3 regions of the Dactylosporangium sp. CA-233914 genome follow, and region 2 is predicted to be linked to each of the others. Evidence: predicted binding sites of a transcription regulator. Region 2 holds the regulator's gene; each other region holds the start of a gene.
What was found. Region 2 encodes HrcA, which represses chaperone genes, less so after heat shock. Its sites were predicted from a motif close to GGTTNGCACNCTCNNNNNGAGNGTGCNAACC; they were not measured.
Positions count from the first base shown of each region.

Region 1: groES (co-chaperone GroES) is a predicted target of HrcA. The motif match lies at 872-902, and genes of this name have one in related genera.
Region 3: groL (chaperonin GroEL) is a predicted target of HrcA. The motif match lies at 1,425-1,455, and genes of this name have one in related genera.

Region 1 covers NZ_CP192030.1:12,151,603-12,153,868, reverse strand. Annotated here, with positions in the region: gene ACQPY0_RS54205 (class I SAM-dependent methyltransferase) at 1-781, opposite strand, end outside; gene groES (co-chaperone GroES) at 980-1,294, shown strand; gene groL (chaperonin GroEL) at 1,389-2,266, shown strand, end outside.
Region 2 covers NZ_CP192030.1:11,446,699-11,448,964, reverse strand. Annotated here, with positions in the region: gene ACQPY0_RS50950 (DUF4870 domain-containing protein) at 1-178, opposite strand, end outside; gene hrcA (heat-inducible transcriptional repressor HrcA) at 363-1,385, shown strand; gene dnaJ (molecular chaperone DnaJ) at 1,412-2,266, shown strand, end outside.
Region 3 covers NZ_CP192030.1:786,819-789,084, reverse strand. Annotated here, with positions in the region: gene groL (chaperonin GroEL) at 1-1,251, opposite strand, end outside; gene ACQPY0_RS03610 (cold-shock protein) at 1,674-1,877, opposite strand; gene paaN (phenylacetic acid degradation protein PaaN) at 2,159-2,266, opposite strand, start outside.

The DNA of each region.
Region 1 (2,266 bases), 700 kb from region 2:
CGGTCAGCTCGAACGCGTGCTCGCCGCGGATCACGGTCGCCCGGCGCGGGGCCCGGGCCAGGGGGCCGCACCACGCGGCCGCCTCGACCACGTCGCCGTCCACCGACACCCACTCGCCCTCGGCGCCCTCGGGTAGCAGGTCGTGGTCGATGCCGGGGGCGAGCTTGAGCACGGTGTGCGGGACCCGGGCGGGCAGGGCGGTGACGAAGTCCCACGGCGGGCTGTAGGCCCGCGGGTCGAACACCCGGCGCCCGCCCGACGTGCGGCGGGCCGGGTCGCAGAACACCGCGTCGACGGCGTCGAGGGGCGTTTCGGTGGCGTCGCGAGGCTCTACGAGTACGACCTCCGAAAGATCCAGCGCGCGGACGTTGGCCTCCGCCACGGCGGCCGTCACGGGATCCGCGTCGACGGCCAGCACCGAAAGGCCCGCCCGGGCGAACGCGATGGTGTCGGCGCCGACCCCGCAGCCGAGGTCCGCCACCCGGCGCACGCCCGCGGCGGTCAGCCGGGCGGCGCGGCGGCGCGCGACCGTGGCCCGGGTCGCCTGCTCCAGCCCGGCCCGTGTGAAGAGCATTTCGCCCGCATCGGTACCGAACTTCGCCGCCGCCTTCCGCCGCAGTTCGGCCTGGGTCAGCGCCGCGGCCGCGAGGGCGGGCGGAAGGCCCCGCGCGCGCAGCGCCGAGGCCGCGGCGAGCGGGTCGCCGCCGGGCAGCGCGGCCGCGGCGGCCAGCGCGTCCCGCCCGGCGACGGAGGTCAGGGCCTGCACGTCCTCGAGCTGCACACGGCGATTATCGCCGCCGGGGATCGGGGTGATTTCGCGGCGTGTCTGGCACTCTAGTTGACGGAGTGCTAGCCACCGGCATAACCTCCGAGTTAGCACTCTCGTGTCGAGGGTGCCAGTTATGCCCGGCCGGGGCCGGCACCCGCGACGACGGCTTCACCGGGCACTCGATAAGCAAGCTCGATACCCCAGGAGGGTATGCCCGTGACTACCGCGACGCAGGTTGCGATCAAGCCGCTCGAGGACCGCATCCTGGTCCAGGCCAACGAGGCTGAGACGACCACCGCCTCGGGCATCGTCATTCCGGACACCGCGAAGGAGAAGCCCCAGGAGGGCACCGTCATCGCGGTCGGCCCGGGTCGCATCGACGACAAGGGCAACCGGGTGCCGATCGACGTCAAGGTCGGCGACACCGTCATCTACTCGAAGTACGGCGGCACCGAGGTCAAGTACGCCGGCTCGGAGTACCTCGTGCTCAGCGCCCGCGACGTGCTCGCCGTCATCGAGAAGTGACTCTCACTCACTAGAAGCTAGTGGCCACCGCCCCGGACCCGTGCGCAGGCGCGAGGCAGCCGGGGCGGTGTCGCTTTGAAGGGAACCCACAAGCATGGCGAAGATCCTGAGCTTCTCCGACGAGGCGCGCCACCTTCTGGAGCACGGCGTCAACCGCCTGGCCGACACGGTCAAGGTCACGCTCGGCCCCCGCGGGCGCAACGTCGTCCTGGACAAGAAGTTCGGCGCCCCGACCATCACCAACGACGGCGTGACGATCGCCAAGGAGATCGAGCTCGCCAACCCGTACGAGAACCTCGGCGCCCAGCTGGTCAAGGAGGTCGCCACCAAGACCAACGACGTCGCCGGTGACGGCACGACGACGGCGACGGTCCTGGCCCAGGCGCTCGTCCGCGAGGGCCTGCGCAACGTGGCCGCCGGCGCCAACCCGGCCGGTATCAAGCGCGGCGTCGACCAGGCCGCGGCCGCGGTCGTGCAGGCGCTCAAGGACAAGGCCACCCCGGTCGCGAGCCACACCGAGATCGCCCAGGTCGCCACCATCTCCGCGCAGGACGCCGCCATCGGCGACCTCATCGCCTCGGCGATGGAGCGGGTGGGCCGCGACGGCGTCATCACGGTCGAGGAGGGCTCGACCCTCACGACCGAGCTCGAGGTCACCGAGGGCATGCAGTTCGACAAGGGCTTCATCTCCCCGCACTTCGTCACCGACGGCGAGGCGCAGGAGGCGGTCCTCGAGGACGCCTACGTCCTGATCACGACCCAGAAGATCTCCGCCATCGAGGAGCTGCTGCCCCTCCTGGAGAAGATCGTGCAGAACAGCAAGCCGCTGTTCATCATCGCCGAGGACGTCGAGGGCCAGGCCCTGTCCACCCTCGTGGTGAACGCGATCCGCAAGACCTTCAAGGTCGTCGCGGTCAAGGCCCCCGGCTTCGGCGACCGCCGCAAGGCGATGCTGCAGGACATCTCGATCCT
Region 2 (2,266 bases):
GCTGGTAGCCCGGCTGCTGGTACCCCGCGCCGGACGTGGGCGGCGGGGGGTAGGCGCCGCCACCGCTGGACGGCGGTGGACCGTAACCGCCACCCGAGACGGGGGGCTGGGGCGGGTACCCGAAGTTGGGGTCCGACGGCGGGCCGTAGTCCCCCGGAGGGCGAGGTGGTTCACTCATGGGGGCCACGGTAGGTGCATCGATCAAGTGGCGCCAGCGACACGGCATGACGACTTTAGGACATCTTTTGCCCAGTCCAGCGGCCGTACGGACGATCGTGCGCCAAACGATCATCGCGTGCCCCCGCGCGACTGACGTAGACTGGCACTCACGGTTTGGGAGTGCCAGTCCCCGAGGAGGTGCCATGGCCCTTGACGAGCGGAAGCTTGAGGTGCTGCGCGCCATCGTCGAGGACTACGTCGCCACTCAGGAACCGGTCGGGAGCAAAGCGCTCGTCGAACGGCACAACCTGCGGGTCTCTCCGGCGACGGTCCGTAACGACATGGCGGTGCTGGAGGAGGAGGGATACATCCGCCAGCCGCACACCAGCGCGGGCCGGGTGCCCACCGACGCCGGCTACCGGCTCTTCGTCGACAAGCTCTCCAGGGTCAAGCCGCTCAGCCCGGCCGAGCGCCGGGCGATCGAGCGGTTCCTGATCGGGGCGGTCGACCTCGACGACGTGGTCCACCGCACGGTGCGGCTGCTCGCGCAGCTCACCCGCCAGGTCGCCGTGGTGCAGTATCCGAGCCTGTCGCGGGCGAGCGTTCGGCACTTCGAGCTGGTGCCGATCTCCACCACCCGGCTCATGGTGGTGATGATCGCCGAGACCGGCCGGGTCGAGCAGCGCCTGGTCGACCTGCCCGGGCCGATCCTGGCCGACCACGTCACCGAGCTGCGCCGCCTGATCAACGACAAGCTCGTCGGCAAGCGGCTGGCGGAGACGCCTCCGCTGGTGGCGGCCCTGGTCGAGGAGGCGGCGCCGAGCCTGCGGCCGCCGATGACGGCCCTTTCGACAGTACTGCTGGAGACGCTGCTCGAGCGGTCCGAGGAGCGCATCGCGCTGGCCGGCACCGCGAACCTGGCCCGCGGCGGCCTTCTGGACTTCCAGGGCTCGCTGCGGCCGATCCTCGAGGCGCTCGAGGAGGAGGTCATCCTGCTCAAGCTCTTCGGCGAGGTGGAGCCGAGCATCACGCGGGTCCGCATCGGCGACGAGAACGAGATCGAGGACCTGCGTACGGCGTCCATCGTGGCGACCGGGTACGGCCCCGGCACGATGGTGGTCGGCGGGATGGGCGTGCTCGGCCCGACCCGGATGGACTACCCCGGCAACATCGCGACCGTGCGCGCCGTGGCACGCTACGTCGGCGACCTGCTGGCACAGAGTTGACATCTATCTCAGGGGCATAGGACTCAGTGGCGAAGGACTATTACGGGATTCTCGGGGTCAAGCGGGACTCCACGGCCGACGAGATCAAGCGGGCCTACCGAAAGTTGGCCCGCGAGTTTCACCCGGACGTGAATCCCGACCCGGCCGCGCAGGAGAAGTTCAAGGAGATCAACGCCGCCTACGAGGTCCTCTCCGACCCGCGCAAGCGCGAGATGGTCGACCTCGGCGGCGATCCGCTGGCCCCGAGCGGCGGCGGTGGCGGCCCCGCCGGCGGCGCGTTCGTGGGCTTCCAGGACATCATGGACGCCTTCTTCGGCACCCAGTCCGCCCGCGGCCCGCGCCCGCGCGTGCGCCCCGGCGCCGACGCGATCCTGCGCCTGGACCTCGACCTGCACGAGACCGCGTTCGGCGTCGAGGCCCCCATTCAGGTCGACACCGCCGTGGTCTGCACCACCTGCCAGGGCGCCGGCACCGCGCCCGGCACCCACCCGCAGACCTGCGAGATCTGCCAGGGCCGCGGCGAGGTCCAGTCCGTGCAGCGCACCTTCCTCGGCCAGGTCGTCTCGGCCCGCCCGTGTTCGGCCTGCCAGGGCTTCGGCACCGTCATCCCGCACCCGTGCGCGACCTGCGGCGGCGACGGCCGCGTCCGCACCCGCCGCTCGCTGACCGTCAAGATCCCCTCGGGCGTCGAGGACGGCATGCGCATCCGCCTCGCCCAGCAGGGCGAGGTCGGCCCCGGCGGCGGCCCGCCCGGTGACCTCTACGTCGAGATCCACGAGCGCCCGCACGACGTGTACTCACGCAAGGACGACGACCTGCACTGCCGCGTCACCGTCCCGATGACCGCGGCCGCCCTCGGCACCCGCCTGACCATCAAGACC
Region 3 (2,266 bases), 2.5 Mb from region 2:
CAGGGCCACGCCACCGCCGGGCACGATGCCCTCCTCGACGGCCGCCTTCGCGTTGCGCACGGCGTCCTCGATGCGGTGCTTGCGCTCCTTGAGCTCGACCTCGGTGGCCGCACCGACCTTGATGACCGCAACACCGCCGGCCAGCTTGGCCAGGCGCTCCTGCAGCTTCTCGCGGTCGTAGTCCGAGTCGCTCTTCTCGATCTCGGCGCGGATCTGCGAAACGCGGCCGTTGATCGAGTCGGCGTCACCGGAGCCGTCGACGACGGTGGTCTCGTCCTTGGTCACGACGACCTTGCGGGCGCGGCCCAGCAGCGACAGGTCCGCGTTCTCCAGCTTGAGGCCGACGGTCTCGCTGATGACCTGACCGCCGGTCAGGATCGCGATGTCGGTCAGCATCGCCTTGCGGCGGTCGCCGAAGCCGGGAGCCTTGACGGCGACCGACTTGAAGGTGCCGCGGATCTTGTTCACCACGAGGGTCGCCAGGGCCTCGGCCTCGACGTCCTCGGAGATGATCACCAGCGGCTTGCCGGACTGCATGACCTTCTCCAGCACCGGGAGGAGGTCCTTCACCGCGGAGACCTTCGACTCGACGATGAGGATGTAGGGGTCGTCGAGGACGGCCTCCATCCGGTCGGTGTCGGTCACGAAGTACGGCGAGATGTAGCCCTTGTCGAAGCGCATGCCCTCGGTGAGCTCGAGCTCGAGGCCGAAGGTGTTGCTCTCCTCGACGGTGATGACGCCTTCCTTGCCGACCTTGTCCATCGCCTCGGCGATGATCTCGCCGACCGTGGAGTCACCGGCGGAGATGGAGGCGGTGGAGGCGATCTGCTCCTTGGTCTCCACGTCCTTGGCCAGGTTGGCCAGCTCGTCGGCGACGGAGGCGACAGCCGCCTCGATGCCGCGCTTGAGGGCCATCGGGTTCGCGCCGGCGGCGACGTTGCGCAGACCCTCGCGGACCAGCGCCTGCGCCAGAACGGTGGCCGTCGTCGTGCCGTCACCGGCGACGTCGTCGGTCTTCTTCGCGACTTCCTTGACCAGCTCGGCGCCGATCTTCTCGTACGGGTCCTCGAGCTCGATCTCCTTGGCGATGCTCACACCATCGTTGGTGATGGTGGGCGCGCCCCACTTCTTCTCGAGGACGACGTTGCGGCCCTTCGGGCCCAGCGTCACCTTGACGGCGTCAGCGAGGGTGTTCATGCCCCGCTCGAGGCCACGGCGCGCCTCTTCGTCGAACGCGATAATCTTGGCCATTCGGCGTTGTCCTCCTGGACACTCACGATTCGCCTCAACCCACGTGGGGCCTGCGGCTCACCGCCTGCTTTCGCACCTTCGAGGACCCAGCGGGATCCCCGGCGGTCGGGCCGGATAGCCCGCGACGACCAGCCTCGCGGCGGTTGCCCACCGGAGGACTGCACCGTCCCGACCATTGGCACTCACCGGTTGCGAGTGCCAAGTCCTTGTTTAGCACTCTAGCTGGTCGAGTGCAAGCAAACCCGGGGTGACGCACGAGGTGGCACCGACCAAGATCAACTAGCGGCGACGGCGGAGACGGGCACGCAGCGAGCAAGGCGCGCAAAATCCGACAAACCGAGGAAAGTGTCAAAGAAACGACGCAGGGCACCGTTCCTCATCAATGAGGACGGTGCCCCGGCGGGTTGAAAACGGAGCTTGGATCAGGCAATCAGTCGAACCTGCTCGGCCTGCGGACCCTTCTGACCCTGCGCGATCTCGAACTCGACGCGCTGTCCGTCTTCCAGCGACTTGTAGCCGTCCATCTCAATCGCGGAGAAGTGGACGAACACGTCCTGTCCCCCGTCGACCGCGATGAAGCCATAGCCCTTCTCGCTGTTGAACCACTTGACGGTGCCCTGTGCCACGGTGCACTTCCTCTACTTCGGTCCTGCTGCGTCACTTCGGCTGGCTGTGGGGGACCAGCCCCGAGGTCTTCGACCACAGCCGCCGGTTCTGGGATGGCGCCGGCGAAGGAACGACGACCGACCCGCACGGTACACGAGCGAAGCCGAGCCACGACAGGCCCAAATCGGACAGCAAGGTCACGAATCAAGCAGTTCAAATGGTCGCCGAGCATGCCTTCTGAGCAATTTTTCCCCGCAACGTCAAACATCGCCCGGCGACTACGTGTTGGTAACCTACGGAACTACACGTGGCGGCGTGACTGAACCACACGGAAGCGGCTCGCGACGTAGGCCCCGTCGGTCAGGGCGGCATTGGCCGCGGGATTGGCGCCACTGGCGTGGAAGTCGGA